4 regions of the Rouxiella chamberiensis genome follow, and region 2 is predicted to be linked to each of the others. Evidence: predicted binding sites of a transcription regulator. Region 2 holds the regulator's gene; each other region holds the start of a gene.
The links. Region 2 encodes Fur, which represses iron uptake genes when iron is present. Its sites were predicted from a motif close to ATAATAATGAGAACNACTATCAA; they were not measured.
Positions count from the first base shown of each region.

Region 1 (4,471 bases), 2.1 Mb from region 2:
GCATCTCGATTTTCCGATGGCCGCTGAACTGCTGATTCAGATTGAAAAATTTCAGGCATTGCAGGACGCGCCCGTCCAGCCGCCGGTCGCGCCCGAAAGCATGATGTCCAGCCCGCTTGACGATGCGCTTAAAGCTACCGTGCTGCATTTTCTCGAGGTGATGAGCCAACCGCTCGAGGCGGCGATACTGGGTCCTACATTGCTGCGTGAACTGTATTTTCGCATTTTGACGGGTGCGCAGGGGCATGCCATGCGTGCTGCGCTGGCGATGCACGGGCAATTTGGCAAAATTGGAAAGGCGCTTCGGCATATTCACGCGGCCTATGCTTCACCGCTGGATTTAACTGAACTCGCCGGAAAAGCGGGAATGAGCGTGCCGACTTTTCACAGTCATTTCAAGGCAATAACCCGTACTTCGCCGATGCAATATGTGAAATCGACACGTTTGCATCAGGCGAGGCTATTAATGGTAAGGCAGGGGATGACGGCCGCTGTCGCCAGTCAGTCCGTAGGTTATGAAAGTCCTTCACAGTTTAATCGGGAATTTAAGCGCCTTTTCGGTTTGCCGCCTGCCGAAGAGACAAGGCGTATGCGTGATAATTTTGCCGTGCCGCCCGCGCATGCCGCTTCGGAATTTGTCTCGTCTCATTAATTTTTTACTCAATAATTGTTTATCTAGCCGTGGCGCAGGGCTTCAATCAATAACGAGAAGGCGCGGGTATGCTGTTTACGGCTTGGATAATAAAGATGGTAGCCGGTAAAAGGGGAGCACCAGTCATCCAGCACCTGAATCAATGCCCCGGATTTCAATTGCGGCTGCACAATATCTTCCGGGACGCAGGTCAGGCCAAATCCACATACCGCAGCATCGATTCGCTCCTCGAGATGATTAAACGTCAGTTGCCCCATGACTTTAACCTTGAGTTCGACACCGTCTTTTTCAAACTCCCAGTTATAAACGCTGCCGAGCGTCGGCAAGCTTAAATTAATGCATCGATGCTGCTGTAAATCCTGAGGGCGAAGAGGGAACGGATTATCTTTAAAGTAATCGGGTGAGCCTACGACAATCATGCGAAAATCAGGGCCGATCCGCACGGCTATCATATCTTGCTGCAATCTTTCGCCGAGCCGCACACCGGCATCAAAGCGGTCGCCGACAATATCGGTCAGCGCATTATCTACCTTTAAATCCACGTTGATTTCCGGGTATTCGCGCAGGAATGTCTTGAGCTTCGGCCATAACAGCGTTTTTGCGGCATGTTCTCCGGAAGAAAGGCGAATATTGCCTGCCGCAATGCCGTTAAGACGCGTAATGATTTCGAGTTCGTGCTCAAGGTCGGCAAAACGCGGCTCAAGACTGGCAATTAATTTCTCACCGGCCTCGGTAGGCGCGACGCTTCGGGTGGTTCGAGTCAATAGACGCAGATTAAGTCGATGTTCGAGTGCAATCATGGCGTGGCTAAGGGCTGACTGTGAAACGCCGAGTTTGCCCGCGGCCCGGGTAAAACTGCGCTCGCGCGCCACCATTAAAAATGACATCAAGTCATTAAGATTTTCCTTTAACACGTTGCTCTTCTCCAGAGAATGACGCGGCTTGTTACGCGTGGCTCAAGTCTTTGTACGAGTTTCATGAATAAAGCCAGCATAACCTATTTGTTAGGGTTGCAAGGTCAAGCAAGGTAAATATAAGGGGGGATAATACGGTTTCTATTAATGAACTGCATTCATAAGCTTGTTCTCACTTCACCGACTAATCAACACTATCACGGATTGTTATTATTCATGTCGAGCTGATTATCGATAGGGGTAACTCGTTAAACCGCAAGACACAAGAATCACTTTTCGCAAGCGCAACCCTCACTGTATCTCATGGCTAAAGGATTACATCATGCAACTCATTACATTAAATCAGGGCGCAGCCACGATACAGGTCAAAATTAATGACGAGAAAATTAACGAGGAACTGATCTCGTTAATGCCGTTTACGCTAAATATGATCCGGTGGGGCGTGGCAGAATATTTCAGTCTGCCTGATGCTTCTTCAAATGATCATTCTGCTGCCCTGGCTTATTTATCTCGCAGAAAGGCCACGCTGTTAATCAAAGACGATCAGTTGAAATTCTTGAGTGAAGACCTTGATGATAGAGCTCACATTGCCTGTATTACTCTTGGCACCCTTGTTGAATATGAACGCGATGCCTGGATGCAGGCGGGTAATTTGGCGCTTACGTTTTCAGTAGACTAATGAATGCCGTTTTCACGCATCGTGCTCGACTCACTTATTTATGACATTCCCTCGTTAATGGCGAGCAGCCTAATGACTAACGCCAGCGATTTCACCCGTCTTAAGTTAAATATTCATCGACTCCTACCCCTATAAATCTCCACTATTTAATGGGTTAGCAAGTGACATAAAAAACCTTCAAAAGTTCCCAACATTCTTTTGCTTTGGCAATCAAAATGATTATACTTCTCATTCGCTTTATTGAGCCGAAAGACTTTCAGGGCCTGCGCCTCATTGATCTTTATTTGCCAATCCAGCGGGGAATACCTGATATAGAGTAGTGAAAACAGCTATATAGGTGCCGAGAAAGTCTGTCTATGCGCTGCCAGAAAGTGTTTCCAATCAAATAAAACGCTGGAGCCGGCAGAGAAACATCAAAACAATAATATTTTGAGGGTAATAATGTTTTCCGCTACTAGCCAACACCGGATCAATCGTCTCGCCAGTGCCAACGCGCGTATTCCGGCGCTTTCATTATTGGCGGTGGTTGTCGCCACTGCACTTCATGTTCCTTATTCTTCCGCTGCCGACACCGCCAAAAAAGACGACACGCTGGTGGTTACCGCGTCCCCCGACAGTGCCGACAGCACACAAGATACCGATTACAATGTGCCCGTGACTCGCGCCGCGACCAAAATGGCGCTGACCGCGCGTGATACGCCGCAGTCGGTCAGTGTGATTACCAAGCAGCGCATGCAGGATCAAAAGCTCGAAACGTTGAACGATGTGCTGGTCAATACGACAGGGATTTCCGAGTTCAATTCAGGGGCAAACCGCAGCAACTTCTATTCACGCGGTTTTATGATTGACAACTATCAGATTGATGGCGTTCCAACGCTTATCGATTCACAGTGGAACATCGGCGATACCCTGTCAGATACTGCCATCTACGATCGCGTAGAAGTGGTACGCGGAGCAACCGGCCTGATGACCGGCGCGGGCAGCCCGGCGGCGTCAATCAATATGCTGCGCAAACACGCCGACAGTAAAGAATTCGTGGGTAATCTCTCCGCCAGTTACGGCAGTTGGGACACTCAACGCTATGTGGCCGATTTGTCTGCGCCGCTTACCGAATCCGGCAACGTGCGGGGCCGCGTTGTCGCCGGTTATCAGGACGGCGACAGCTGGCTGGATCACTATCATACGCAGAAAAAATTCCTCTATGGCGTCGTGGATGCCGACCTGACCGACTCGACGACCCTGTCGGTCGGCTACGACTATGAAGAAACGCATATTTCCGGTGCGACGTGGGGCGGCCTGCCAACCTTCTATCGCGATGGCAGCAAAACCCATTACGATCGCAGCACCAATTTGGAACCAGACTGGTCATATAACGACAGCGATTCGAAAAAAGTCTTTGCCAGCCTGAAGCATAATTTCGACAACGGTTTGGAATTCAACCTAAGCGGCACGCACACGGAAGCCAAAATGGACAGCAAGATGCTGTACATCGACGGTTACTTCGACAAGACCACCGGTATCGGTATTGGCCCTTACGCGGGTTACGATCTGCTGGGCGGCAGCGGTTACAACACGGCCAAGCGCAAGGAAAACGCGGTTGATGCCTATGTCAGCGGCCCTTACGAGTTGTTCGGCAAGCAGCATGAGTTGATGGCGGGCGTCACCTACATTCGTCAGAACGACCGCTACTACAGCGCGTCCACCAACTTCACGTCCGCAGACGTGGGAGATTTCAATAACTGGGGTAACTACCCTGAACCCGACTGGGACGATCAGGACCTGTCGCAGGACAACACCATTCATCAGAAATCGGCATATATCGCCACGCGACTCACGCTTGCCGATCCTTTGCACCTGATCCTTGGCGCGCGCTATACCAAATATAATGCCGACACCCTGACGCAGACGATGGAAAAGAACAACATCACGCCGTATGCGGGTCTGGTGTATGACATCAACGATACTTATTCGGCGTATGCCAGCTATACGTCCATCTTCAAACCGCAGACCTATCGTGATATCAACGGTGCCTACCTGACGCCTGTAACCGGTAAAAGCTATGAAACCGGGATCAAGGGCGACTGGATGAACAGTCGCTTCACCGCGTCATTGGCCGTGTTCCGCATTGAACAGGATCATCTGGGTGCAACCGATTATGCACTGGTTAGCGGCAGCAATGACTATGCCTACTATGAACAGAATGGCACGGTCAGCAAGGGTATCGAG
Region 1 is NZ_CP114058.1:539,222-543,692, forward strand. Features, by position in the region: gene O1V66_RS02615 (AraC family transcriptional regulator) at 1-652, shown strand, start outside; gene O1V66_RS02620 (LysR family transcriptional regulator) at 676-1,566, opposite strand; gene O1V66_RS02625 (cyclophilin-like fold protein) at 1,889-2,245, shown strand; gene fhuE (ferric-rhodotorulic acid/ferric-coprogen receptor FhuE) at 2,687-4,471, shown strand, end outside.
Region 1: a site for Fur is predicted at 2,461-2,483, ahead of fhuE (ferric-rhodotorulic acid/ferric-coprogen receptor FhuE). Genes of this name have one in related genera too.

Region 2 (4,471 bases):
GCTATCCGTCCGACGGGCAAGACCGTGGTTTCGCCTGCAAACGGCGTGATTGTGAAAATCTTCAACACCAACCATGCGTTCTGCCTCGAAACCGACGCCGGTGCCGAAGTCGTCGTGCACATCGGTCTGGATACGGTGGCATTAAACGGTCAGGGCTTTACCCGTCTGGTCGAAGAGGGCACCACGGTGCGAGCAGGCGAACCCGTGCTCGAGCTGGATCTGGATTATCTCAACGCCAATGCGCGTTCGATGATAAGCCCGGTGGTGATAAGCAATATGGAAGACTTCTCGGGGCTTGCGCTGCTGGCCGGCGAGAAGGTGGTGGCGGGTGAAACGGCGTTGCTGGAAATCAAGGCCAAATAAACCGCGAAGCTTAAGAAAGTCTGACGGGAAGGGTGCAAACTCTTCCCGTTTTTCATTATAAAATTCAATTTTGGCACTTAAGGGTTGTTTCGGAGCGAAGCTTGTATGAACATATGCGGTTAGTCTTTCGAGCTTTCGTTCGCGTAGAGGAATTGAACAATGAGTGAGGCTGAAGCCCGCCCAACAAATTTTATCCGTCAGATTATCGATGAAGATCTGTCATCGGGAAAACACGCGTCTGTCGTGACCCGCTTTCCGCCTGAGCCAAATGGTTATCTGCACATTGGCCACGCAAAATCGATCTGCCTGAACTTTGGCATCGCACAAGACTACCAGGGTCAATGCAACCTGCGCTTTGACGACACTAACCCGGTAAAAGAAGACATCGAGTTCGTCGAGTCCATCAAGAAAGACGTGCAGTGGCTTGGCTTCGAGTGGAGCGGCGAGGTGCATTACTCCTCCGACTACTTCGACCAGCTGCACCACTACGCGGTAGAACTTATTCAGAAAGGCCTGGCCTACGTCGACGAACTGTCGCCGGATCAGATCCGCGAATACCGCGGCAACCTGACCGCGCCGGGTAAAAACAGCCCGTACCGCGACCGCACGGTCGAAGAGAACCTCGCGCTGTTCGAGAAAATGCGCAACGGTGAATTCGCCGAGGGCACGGCGTGCCTGCGCGCGAAAATCGACATGGCGTCGCCATTCTTCGTCATGCGCGATCCTGTGCTGTATCGCATCAAGTTTGCCGATCACCACCAGACCGGCACCAAGTGGTGCATCTACCCGATGTACGATTTCACCCACTGCATTTCCGATGCGCTGGAAGGAATTACCCACTCGCTGTGTACGCTGGAGTTCCAGGACAACCGTCGTCTGTATGACTGGGTGCTGGATAACATCACTATTCCATGTCATCCACGTCAGTACGAGTTCTCTCGTCTGAATCTCGAGTATGCCATCATGTCCAAGCGCAAGCTGAACCTGCTGGTGACCGAGAAGATTGTGGAAGGGTGGGACGACCCGCGCATGCCAACGGTTTCAGGCCTGCGCCGCCGGGGTTACACGGCAGCCTCCATTCGCGAATTCTGCCGTCGTATCGGCGTGACCAAGCAGGACAACAATGTCGAGATGGCCGCGCTGGAATCCTGCATCCGTGACGATCTCAACGAGAACGCGCCGCGTGCAATGGCGGTTATCAATCCGGTTAAAGTGATCATCGAAAACTTTAGCGGCGATGCCGTGCAGTACGTTTCCATGCCTAACCATCCGAGCAAGCCGGAGATGGGATCGCGTGACGTGCCGTTCACCGCTGAAATCTTTATCGATCAGGCCGATTTCCGCGAAGAAGCCAACAAGCAGTACAAACGTCTGGTGCTGGGCAAGGAAGTTCGCCTGCGCAACGCGTATGTCATCAAGGCCGAGCGTATCGAGAAAGATGCCGAAGGCAATGTGACGACCATCTTCTGCAGCTACGATGTCGAGACGCTTTCCAGGGATCCAGCCGATGGCCGCAAGGTAAAAGGCGTGATCCACTGGGTTTCCGCAACTGAAGGCAAGCCTGCCGAGTTCCGCCTGTATGATCGTCTTTTCAGCGTGGCAAACCCGGCACAGGCAGATGATTTCCTGACCACCATCAACCCTGAATCGCTGGTGATTGCCAACGGCTATGTCGAGCCAAGTCTGGCGGATGCAGAGGCGGGTGTCAGCAAGCAGTTCGAGCGCGAAGGCTATTTCTGCGCCGACAGCACGTATTCCCGTGCCGATCATCTGGTGTTTAACCGCACCGTAGGTCTGCGCGACAACTGGGAAAGCAAGCCGGTCGTGTAAAACGTCCACGTCTGGCGTCAAGAATGCAGCCCGAGGGCTGCATTTTTTTGGCTATTCCGGGCGGGGCGCAGGATGCAAGGCAAAAAAACCGCTTTTCAGCGGTCATTTTTTTACAGGCAGGTTCTTTTCCTTCAAAACCCGTCTGGTGCAGGGTATTAGCCTTTACCGTGCAGCGTTTCATCTTCCAGGCAGTTGCCGTCTTCGCAATGACCATAGAGATACAGGCTGTGGTTGGTTAATTTAATACCGTGACGTTTTGCAATTTCACGCTGGCGCGCTTCGATGTACTCGTCGCGGAATTCGATAACGCGGCCGCAATCGAGGCAAATCAGGTGATCATGGTGATGCTGCTGGGTCAGTTCAAACACTGACTTGCCGCCTTCAAAGTTGTGGCGGGTAACAATGCCGGCGTCGTCAAACTGGTTAAGAACACGGTAAACCGTGGCCAGACCAATTTCTTCGCCCATATCGATAAGTTCTTTGTACAAATCTTCCGCACTGACGTGATGACCTGCCGGGGCTTGCAACACTTCCAGGATTTTCAGGCGTGGAAGCGTGACTTTTAAGCCGGCTTTCTTCAGTGCGGTGTTGTTGTCAGTCATGCGGATTTAGTCCTGTCACTATGCTAATCACGTTAATGAAAACGGTGGGCTGTTTACAACCATCATTCTAATCCAAAGGTTTTAAGCAGACCCGAAGGTTTGTAGCAAGACCAGAGGTTTTAAACCCAATTTGGGTAGAATGATAAAAACAGATACTCTAAGTGTACCTTGATCGGGCTGAAATTTACAATTTTGAAGCCGTTAAATTGTTAATTTCAGTGATAGTTTGGCCCTTTCACGAATAACCTCAACGTTTCAGGGCCTTAGCCTTTGTGTGGGATTAACCGATAATCTCTGCAAGGCTTAATTCTTCGGAAATCTGCTTCACCCAGGCATCGACGCGTTCGTTGGTCAGCTCGGGTTGACGGTCTTCATCGATAGCCAGACCGATGAAATGCGTGTCATCCGCCATGCCTTTGGACGCTTCATAACCGTAACCTTCGGTAGACCAGTGGCCTACGATTACTGCGCCGCGAGGTTCGATGATGTCACGCACGGTACCCATCGCATCACAGAAATATTCCGCGTAGTCTTCCTGGTCGCCACAGCCGAACACCGCAACCAGTTTGCCTTCGAAATCTATCTCTTCCAAAGTCGGGAAAAAGTCGTCCCAGTCACACTGTGCTTCACCGTAGTACCAGGTTGGGATGCCGAGCAGCAGGATATCGTATTTTTCCAAATCTTCCTTGCTGCTTTTGGCGATGTCCTGAATGTCGGCCACCTCTTTACCCAACTGCTTCTGGATCATTTTTGCGATGTTTTCGGTGTTTCCGGTGTCGGAACCAAAGAAGATACCTACAACTGCCATAAGCTTATCTAACCTCTTGTTCTTTAATGGACTCAATGAGTCTGTTTGTTCGTCCGCGGCGTGCGAGTCAATTTAGGCAGGATGATAGCAAACTCGGCGAGCCGAGAACATATTCTCGACGTATCCTGACTAGGCGGTCAGCGCTTCTGCAGCATAGTTCACTCTCGGCAAACGTGCCTGCGCGCGCTGATTGATGACGCCCGGAATTAATGACGCACAGTTTATCGGGCAAATCGGCCGAGCGTTATCGCCTTTGTGTGTTCTGTAAGGGGTTTTGTTAAATAGAATGGCACTTGGCAAGGCAGAGGACAGACAAACGTCGAGCGAAGGCTAAGAGAGACAGCAACGGCGGGTAACCGGGAAAGTTACCCGCCCGAATCAGTCGTGCGAAGACGAGCTTTGCTGATTGTTCAGATGAGACAGCAGCATCTGTTCAATCAGCTCGCTACGGCTGATATTTTGCTGTTCCGCCAGCTTGTTGAGCGCATCGACGGCTTCGGCATTGATTTTCAACTCGACGCGACGTAAACCGTTGTTTTTGTCACGGCGAAGCTGATTACGCTTGTTAATCCGAAGCTGTTCATCGCGAGATAGCGGATTTGTTTTTGGACGTCCCGGACGGCGATCGTCTGCGAACAGATCGAGCGTCGTGCGATCCAGTTGTTCTTTTGCCATAGGTAGCGGTACAACTAGGGAAGTTACATCGAAAAGCGGCGCAAGGCCCTTTCAGATGAGATGGTTACACATTTCGGGTTAACAAACCCTAACCCAATTTACCTCAGACGCCCGAGAAAAAACGCCTCGGCGCAGGGGCAAAATTACAGCGCGCAATCATACCCTAGCGTATATCCCTCCACAACGCCTAACT
Region 2 is NZ_CP114058.1:2,644,942-2,649,412, reverse strand. Features, by position in the region: gene nagE (N-acetylglucosamine-specific PTS transporter subunit IIBC) at 1-363, shown strand, start outside; gene glnS (glutamine--tRNA ligase) at 523-2,193, shown strand; gene fur (ferric iron uptake transcriptional regulator) at 2,349-2,795, opposite strand; gene fldA (flavodoxin FldA) at 3,076-3,603, opposite strand; gene ybfE (LexA regulated protein) at 3,982-4,278, opposite strand.

Region 3 (4,471 bases), 1.9 Mb from region 2:
GCCTATCATCTGGTAGGAAGAAAGATAGCCAATGACCCGAATAATACCCGCACGCTTAACCGCGCAAAAATCGATATTCAGGCGTTTAGAAAAGTCAGCGATCAGTTAAAAGAAATCGAGCATCTGCGAAGGGGATAACGCGCCGTGGTTGTATGAAATCTGCGTAATAACAATGAAGTGTCGGCATATTATTACTGCCATTCCCTGGCAGCCAATAACCATCAGATTAAAGGGTATGGATATCGATGCCGTCACCGATATGACTTGTCTGATAATAGGCGCGAGGCACTTCAACCTGATACTGCTGGTCTCCGTAGGCCACTTCGAGAATGTATTTTTCATTCTCATAGGATTCAATCGGAATAAAACCGAAGAAACCCTCGGCGACGCAAATGGTGCGCGAAGAAGGCAGGGCATAGCGATGGACAATTTTGGCTCTGAGTGGCTGCTGTTTGCCGGTAATGTGGTTCCATACCAGATTGACGGGTTGCGACAGGGTGTTCAGCACGCCTGCGGCCAGCGAGTTCAAATCGCCAAGCTGGGTCTTCAACGCGGCGGTTGAATACCAGGCAGTGCGATCGTCAGTTTTACGTGTTGTCATGTTTGTACCTCATGGCAGTCTCGTTGGTCTCTCCCCTTTATAACTATATTTTTCTGTTGGCGAGGTCCAATCTTTTTTCGACTAAGTTAAGCCAAACCGCATCAAACGGCCGATGATTAGCAGGCTCACTGTGATTGCGTCGGAATACGGCGGCGTTTCTCGGCGAGTAAAAGAGGGCAGGATGGACACATCGCGATGTCGGGTAGCTCATAGCGCAGACAGCATTGGCGGCGAAACAGCGGGCTTTCGGGGTCTCGCGGATTTTCGGGACGCAGCGGCTGGAACAGCGGATTCTTGCGACCGGCAGACAACTCCCGGGCTTCGATGAGTGCAGTGCCTTCGCGAATATCGGCGTTGACCAGTTCGGCCTGCTGAATGCCCCAGTTCACCCGCACCGCCGCATTCCCCCAGTAAATGCCGGGCTTGAGGTGAGATACCGCCGCCATCGCCTGACAGACCGGGCGCAGATGCTGCTCTATCATCTCCTCAAAACGATAAAAAGGCACTTGCGGCTGCGGCACGTAGGCCTCGCCTTCGCCCTGCAGATAAATCTGACACGGCAATCCCTCTTCCTGTAGCGTCAGGAAAAGCTGCTGCGGATTAATGGGCAGTTGCCAGTTGTGCCGAAGAGAGATAATTACCCAGCTTGGCAGCAGGTTGGCGAAATACCACTGTGACCACATCGAAATGCGCGCACGGCGCTTGTCGGGGTGGCTCGCGTCATCGGCATGAACGCGCAAATAATGCGAAAGCAGGCTTGCGCAGCCGTCTTCTGTCGCCAGCATGCTCAACGGCAGAGCGTCTTTGACTTCGGAAGTCATCGGGCGAAACTGGTCGGCAACCCAGGGAATGGGACCATCGCGGAAACTGTCGAAGAGTGTCTGCATCATTTCTGTTGTCTTTGCATCATTGAATAACGTCATTCGGCCCGATTTGGAGGACGAATAGGGTAGCAAATTCGCAGGGAAATAATAATGATTTCTATTTGTATTGGCATGGATTGTTAAACGTTCGGCGAAGATAGGCGAGAGACGGGCAGGCGGTGCGCGCCATGTTCGGCCCGCACCGGCAGGAACCAGCTTAAAGCAGATTGGCCTGATGCAGAATCTCTCTGACTTTGGCTTGTCGGGCTTCGGACAAGGTTTGGGCAGGGCGCAGCGAATGCACGGACACCTCGACGCCGACCTGCTGAATCGCATATTTGATGACGTTATAGAAAGGCGTATCCAGCGCATACAGCGGCGGCAACCACGACAGTCGCTGCTGCAAGGCCACCGCCCTGTCGAGACGGCCTTCCTGCCACGCCTGATAGATACCGCAGGTCAGCGAAGGAGCAAAGTTGGCGCTGGCGGGAATCGACCCGGCACCGCCGAGGATAAGCGTACCAAACAGATATTCGTCATACCCTGCGAATACCGCAAAGTCGGGGCGCACGGGTTTGACCGCCTGAATCGTCTCGCGAATGTGATTCAGACTGTCGACGGTATCTTTGAGGCCGACGATGTTGGTGTAATTCTCAGCCAGCCGTTTGATGACCTCTACCGGAATTGACTGACCGGTCAGGGCCGGAAAATTATAGATAACAATCGGCAGGGCGAGATTTTCGGCCAGATAGCTGTAGTGCAGATAAATATTTTCTTCCGAGAGCGGATTGTAGAACGGATTGACGATGACCACGCCGTCGGCACCCACGCTTTTGGCATGTCTGGCAAAACTCAAGGTGGCTTCGGTACCGGAATGTGCCGCGCCAATCAGTACCGGAACCCGTTTGTCGACATAGGCGGTGCAGAAACTCGCGACCTCGTGGCGCAGTGCCTCAGACATATGGGCAAACTCGCCTGCGCTGCCGAGAAAGAACAGGCCGTTGACGCCGCCCTCAATCGTGAAATCGATAAGCCTTTTCATGCCTTCCTTGTCGAGTTGTTCGTCGGCAGTGAAAAGCGTGGGGACCGGCGGAATGATGCCGTGAAACAGGGGAGCGGTCATGGGTGTTCTCCGTATTTGGCAGACATGCCGTTTGGCACGATGATAAAAAGAACGTCGTTCATTTATAGAACGACGTTTCATTTTTATAAATAGCCGTAGAGGAATTACAGGACATTAACTGTAGAAGTTGAAGCCCTGTCACATCCCGCGCTTACATGACCAGCGCCTGACCGTCTTTGCGGGATTCGGTCCCTGCCAGGTAATGACCGTCCGGATGACGCACAATGACCTGCGCGCCGCCGAAGTTGTGACCCTGTAACGGGTCTTCCACCAGCAGTTCATGGCCCATCGCGCGCAGCGCGGCAAGCGTATTGGTGTCCAGCGTCGATTCAATCGCCACCTGACGTCCGGCAATTACTCGCCAGCGTGGCGCATCAATGGCCGCCTGCGGATTCTGACCATAGAGCATGACACGAAGGGCCAGCTGCAGGTGTCCCTGTGCCTGCATCGGGCCGCCCATCAGGCCGAATGACATCAGCGGCTTGCCGTCCGCATCGGTCGCAAAGGCCGGAATAATGGTGTGCAGCGGGCGTTTGTTCGGCGCAACACAGTTGGCGTGCGCAGGGTCAAGCACAAATCCACAACCCCGGTTCTGCATGCTGATGCCCGTTCCCGGCACGACAACGCCCGACCCGAAGCCCATGTAGTTGGACTGGATAAACGACACCATCATACCGTTGGCATCGGCAGTGGTCAGATAGACCGTGCCGCCCGGTTTGGGCGAGCCGTAAGTGACATCGCTGGCGCGTTTCGGGTCAATCAGGTCCGCACGCTGTTGCAGATATTCGTCGCTAAGCAGCAGTTCAGGGCTGAAATGCATGTGGTCGACGTCGGCGATATGCTGGTCAAGGTCGGCCAGCGCCAGCTTCATGGCTTCGATAGACAGGTGCAGGGTGTGCACCGAATCCACCGGCTGCGAGCCAATATCGAGTTTTTCGAGAATGCCGAGCGCGATAAGCGTGGCAATACCCTGACCGTTCGGGGGCAGTTCATGGACGGTGCCGCCGGCAAAGGACTGGGTCATGGTGTCTATCCAGTCCACTTTATGATTGGCGAGGTCATCCAGCGTCATGGCACCGCCGTGCTCCTGACAGTGGGCAATGATTTTCTCGGCCAGTTCGCCGCGATAAAAAGCTTCGCCTTCGGTTTTGGCGATAAGTTCCAGCGTATCGGCCAGCGCCGGATTACGGAAGATTTCGCCGATTTCAGGGGCAACGCCGCCCGGCGTAAAACACTCGCTGAAACCGGGTTGATCCTTGAGTTTGGCGGCGGCAATCTTCCACAGTCGGCCAATCAACGGCGAGACGGGAAAACCGTGGCGCGCATAGTCGATAGCGGGTTGAGCCAGCGTCGTCAGCGGCAGGCTACCGAATTTCTTCGCGAGTTCGACCCACGCCGACACCGCGCCCGGTACGCTGACGGAGTCCCAGCCGTAGGTCGGCACGGCGTCTTTTCCGGCAAAATAGTCCGCGGTCCACGCGGCGGGAGAACGGCCCGAGGCATTGAGGGCGTGCATCTTCTTGCCGTCCCACAGAATCGCAAAGGCGTCACTGCCGACGCCATTGCCGCTCGGCTCGACCACGGTCAGCGCCATCGCGGCCGCGACTGCGGCATCCACGGCGTTGCCGCCCAGCATCAGCATCTTCATGCCAGCCTGGGCCGCCAGTGGCTGTGAGGCGCAAACCGCATTCGCGCCCATCATGCTCGGGCGCAAGGTCGGATAACCGACGTTAAAATCGTAAGACTCGGACATATTGACTCCTGTAATAGAAACCGGGTAGTTCATTGCAAGGCAGAGTGAAGAGTGGCGCAGCCTTAGTCGGCACGAGGGTCCAGCGCATCGCGCAGGCCATCACCCAATAAATTAAAGCCCTGTACGGCCAG
Region 3 is NZ_CP114058.1:788,701-793,171, forward strand. Features, by position in the region: gene O1V66_RS03780 (hypothetical protein) at 1-138, shown strand, start outside; gene O1V66_RS03785 (hypothetical protein) at 227-601, opposite strand; gene fhuF (siderophore-iron reductase FhuF) at 727-1,491, opposite strand; gene O1V66_RS03795 (dihydrodipicolinate synthase family protein) at 1,682-2,587, opposite strand; gene O1V66_RS03800 (gamma-glutamyltransferase family protein) at 2,739-4,340, opposite strand; gene O1V66_RS03805 (ABC transporter permease) at 4,403-4,471, opposite strand, start outside.
Region 3: a site for Fur is predicted at 1,570-1,592, ahead of fhuF (siderophore-iron reductase FhuF). Genes of this name have one in related genera too.

Region 4 (4,471 bases), 1.4 Mb from region 2:
CAACAACAATGCGCTGACGCTGCCGGACTACTTCACGCACCGCTTCGAGGATTCCAGCAAACTGCTGCGTATCATTTCGGCCGTGGTTATCCTTATCTTTTTTACCATCTATTGCGCTTCCGGCGTGGTGGCGGGTGCGCGTCTGTTTGAAAGCACCTTTGGCATGAGCTATGAAACGGCGCTATGGGCCGGGGCGGCTGCGACTATCATCTACACCTTTATCGGCGGATTCCTGGCGATTAGCTGGACCGATACCGTGCAGGCGTCACTGATGATCTTTGCCCTGATCCTGACCCCGGTTATCGTGATTCTGGCAGTAGGCGGCATCGACTCTTCCATGCTGGTTATCAATACCAAAAACCCTGAATACACGGACATGTTCAAGAACATGAATCTGGTCGCCATCCTTTCGCTGCTGGGCTGGGGTCTGGGTTACTTTGGTCAGCCGCACATTCTGGCGCGTTTCATGGCTGCCGATTCCCATCACACCATCCGCAATGCACGCCGTATTTCCATGACCTGGATGATTTTGTGTCTGGCCGGAACCATTGCCGTCGGTTTCTTCGGCATCGCCTATTTCGCCAATAATCCGGGTGAAGCAGGGAACGTGTCGCAAAACGGCGAACGCGTGTTTATCGAACTGGCGAAAATCCTGTTTAACCCGTGGATTGCCGGTGTGCTGCTTTCAGCTATTCTGGCCGCCGTAATGAGCACGCTGAGCTGTCAACTGCTGGTGTGTTCGAGTGCCATTACCGAAGATCTGTATAAGGCCTTCCTGCGTAAGGGCGCGAGCCAGAAGGAGCTGGTGTGGATCGGTCGTCTGATGGTGCTGCTGGTGGCCGTTGTCGCCATTGCGCTGGCGGCAAATCCCGATAACAAGGTGCTGGGTCTGGTGAGCTATGCCTGGGCAGGATTCGGCGCAGCCTTTGGTCCGGTAATTCTTATCTCCGTGATGTGGTCGCGCATGACCCGCAACGGCGCACTGGCCGGTATGATAGTCGGTGCCGCAACGGTGCTGCTGTGGAAGAACTACGGCTGGACCGAATTGTACGAAATCATTCCAGGTTTCATCTTTGCCTCGCTGGCTATCGTGATTGTCAGTTTGATGGGCCGCAAGCCTTCGGCTTCCATCGACAAACGTTTCAGCGATGCCGAAGCGGTGTATCGCTCAGTCTAGGTGTGAATTCATCCCCCTGTATTCGCAGGGGGATGAACCCGGCGTTTCCCTGTCAATTTCCTTCTGTTCCCTCGCTCCCCATCCCTATCAATAATGTGGCTATTTTGGTCTGCCAATCGTGTTCTCTTCTTTTCAGACATCGCGCTGACTTTAATGATTTTGAACAACAGCAGCGGTCAAAAACCTAAAAGGGTTAATATTCAACCGCACCTGCCTTAAAACCTTAAAATATCCTTAAATAATCACCAAAAAAGAGAGAATTAATTTTCGAAATTATCGCGCTGCCCCCTTGTTTTTATTCCTGATGGAATGATAATCACAATCGTTTTCATTTTTACCTAACTTTACAGATTTATTAAAGGTAGCGATGCCGACGCCTTGTTGTTATGTCCTGAATCTGGAGTCGTCCCTATGTTTGTTCCATTTCTGATTATGTTCCGCGAGGGGCTTGAAGCTGCCCTGATTGTCAGCCTGATTGCAAGCTATCTCCAACGCACGCAGCGCGGACAGTGGCTGGGAACCGTCTGGCTGGGGGTGATTATCGCCGCCGCGCTCTGTCTGGGGCTGGGTATCGTCATCAACGAAACGACCGGCGAATTCCCGCAGAAAGAGCAGGAGCTGTTCGAGGGGCTTGTGGCGGTCGTTGCCGTCTGCATCCTGACCTACATGGTGTTCTGGATGCGCAAGGTGTCCAAGTCCATCAAGGTTCATCTTGAAGGGGCAATCGATCAGGCGCTGAACGCCAATCGGGGGCAGGGCTGGGCGCTGGTCGCCATGGTGTTTTTCGCCGTGGCACGCGAAGGGCTGGAATCGGTGTTCTTCCTGCTTGCAGCCTTTCAGCAGGATGTGGGCATTGAAGCCCCGATTGGTGCCGTACTCGGCCTGGTGGCGGCCATCATTCTCGGATTTGCGATTTATTACGGCGGTGTAAAACTGCAACTGGCCAAATTTTTCAAATGGACCAGCCTGTTTATCCTGTTCGTTGCGGCAGGGCTGGCGGCGGGTGCCATTCGTGCCTTCCATGAAGCCGGACTGTGGAACGGCCTGCAGGCTACGGCCTTCGATTTAAGCAATGTGCTGTCGACCGATTCTCTGTTCGGCACGCTGCTGGAAGGCATATTTGGTTATCAGCAGGCGCCCTCGGTCAGTGAGGTTATCGTGTATTTCCTCTATCTGATCCCGGCGTTGATTCTCTTTTTCCTGCCTTCTCAGAAACAGCCCGGCGGCGCGACCGTGGGTCAAAAAACACAGCGCTAAGTCAGGCGCACAGCAAACACCTCTATCGTCAGGGAGTACGTTATGTCCGTTTCAAGCACCTCGTTTCGCCGCAAGGCATTGCAGATGGCACTGCTGTCGCTGCCCGCGGTTCTCGTTCAGCGCCAGCCTGCTGGCCGCTGACGTGCCACAGGTAAAGATTACCGTCACCGACAAACAGTGTGATCCCATGCAATTGTCGGTACCGGCAGGCAAAACGCAGTTCGTTATCCACAATGCCAGCAAGAAGGGCCTTGAGTGGGAGATTCTGAAAGGCGTCATGGTGGTTGAAGAGCGCGAAAACGTCGCACCGGGCTTTACCCAGAAAATGACGGCCAATCTGGAGCCGGGCGAATACGACATGACCTGCGGCCTGCTGAGCAATCCGAAAGGCAAGCTGACCGTGACCGCCGCCTCGGACGCCACGGCGGGCAAACCGGACGCCATGGCGCTGGTGGGTCCGATTGCCGAATATAAAGTCTATGTAACTCAGCAGGTGGCCGAACTGGTGACCCATACCCAGGCCTTTACCGATGCCATCAAGCAGGGCAACCTCAAGCTGGCGCAACAGCTTTACCCGTCAACCCGCGTGTATTACGAGCGCATCGAGCCTATCGCCGAACTGTTCTCTGACCTCGACGGCAGCATCGATGCCCGTGAAGACGATTTCGAGAAGAAAGCCGAAGACCCGAATTTCACCGGCTTCCACCGTCTTGAAAAAATCCTCTTCGCCGATAAAACCACCCAGGGGACCGCGGAACTGGCGAGTAAATTGCTGACCGATACTCAAGATCTGCAAAAACGCATCACCGATCTGACCTTCCCGCCGAACAAGGTGGTGGGCGGGGCCGCCGGCCTGATTGAAGAAGTGGCCTCGAGCAAAATCAGCGGTGAAGAAGACCGTTACAGCCGCACCGACCTGTGGGATTTCCGTGCCAACCTTGACGGCGCACAGAAAATTGTCAACCTGCTGCGTCCGCTGCTGGTGAAAGCCGACAAGCCGCTGCTGGATAAAATCGACGCCAACTTCAAAACCGTAGATACTCTGCTGGACAAGTACCGCACCAAAGACGGGTATGAAAATTACGAGAAGCTGAGCGACGCTGATCGCACCGCAATGAAAGGACCGATCACCACATTGGCCGAGGACCTGGCAAAACTGCGTGGCGTATTGGGTCTGGATTAATCTGTAGCAGACTGTAGAAGTCGTCTCACCCGGCGTTCGTGCCGGGTGAGTTGAGGCCATTATGAGTAAAAAAGCGATAACTCCTCCTGACAGGACCCCGACTGTTTCTTCATCCCGCCGTCGTCTGCTGAAAGGCGCAGGGTTGCTGGGCGGTGCCTTTGCCCTTGGCGGAACGGCAACGCACGCGGCGCAGGCACCGGGAGCCAAGCCGGAATATACCCCGGGTACCGTTTCCCCCGATGAACGTTACCGCGCCCAGCCTTTTTATGGCGACCATCAGGCAGGGATCCTTACGCCCCAACAGTCGGCACTCTCGCTGGTCGCCTTCGACGTGCTGGCGGCCAACAAGGCCGATCTCGAGCGGTTATTTCGCCTGTTGAGCGCGCGTTTCGCGTTTCTGACAACGGGCGGCGAGGCACCGAGTCTGGATCCCCGTTTCCCTCCGATGGATTCGGGTATTCTCGGGCCGAAAATTTATCCCGACAATCTGACAATGACCCTGTCGGTAGGCGATTCGCTGTTTGATGCGCGTTTTGGTTTACAGCCGCAAAAGCCCAGACACCTCCAGCGTATGCCGCGTTTTCCGAACGATTCGCTGGATGCCAGCCTGTGCCACGGCGACCTGCTGCTGCAAATCTGCGCCAACAATGCCGACACGGCGCTGCACGCGTTGCGCGATATCATCAAGCACACCCCTGATTTACTGGCGGTGCGCTGGCGGCGGGACGGGTTTATCTCCTCCCATGCGGCGCGCAGTCAGGGCAAAGAAACGCCCATCAATCTGCTGGGGTTCAAGGATGGCACCGCAAATCCCGACACGCAGGACAAGCCGTTGATGGACAAGGCTATCTGGG
Region 4 is NZ_CP114058.1:1,291,293-1,295,763, forward strand. Features, by position in the region: gene putP (sodium/proline symporter PutP) at 1-1,177, shown strand, start outside; gene efeU (iron uptake transporter permease EfeU) at 1,589-2,434, shown strand; partial or broken gene efeO (iron uptake system protein EfeO) at 2,477-3,617, shown strand; gene efeB (iron uptake transporter deferrochelatase/peroxidase subunit) at 3,679-4,471, shown strand, end outside.
Region 4: a site for Fur is predicted at 1,487-1,509, ahead of efeU (iron uptake transporter permease EfeU). Genes of this name have one in related genera too.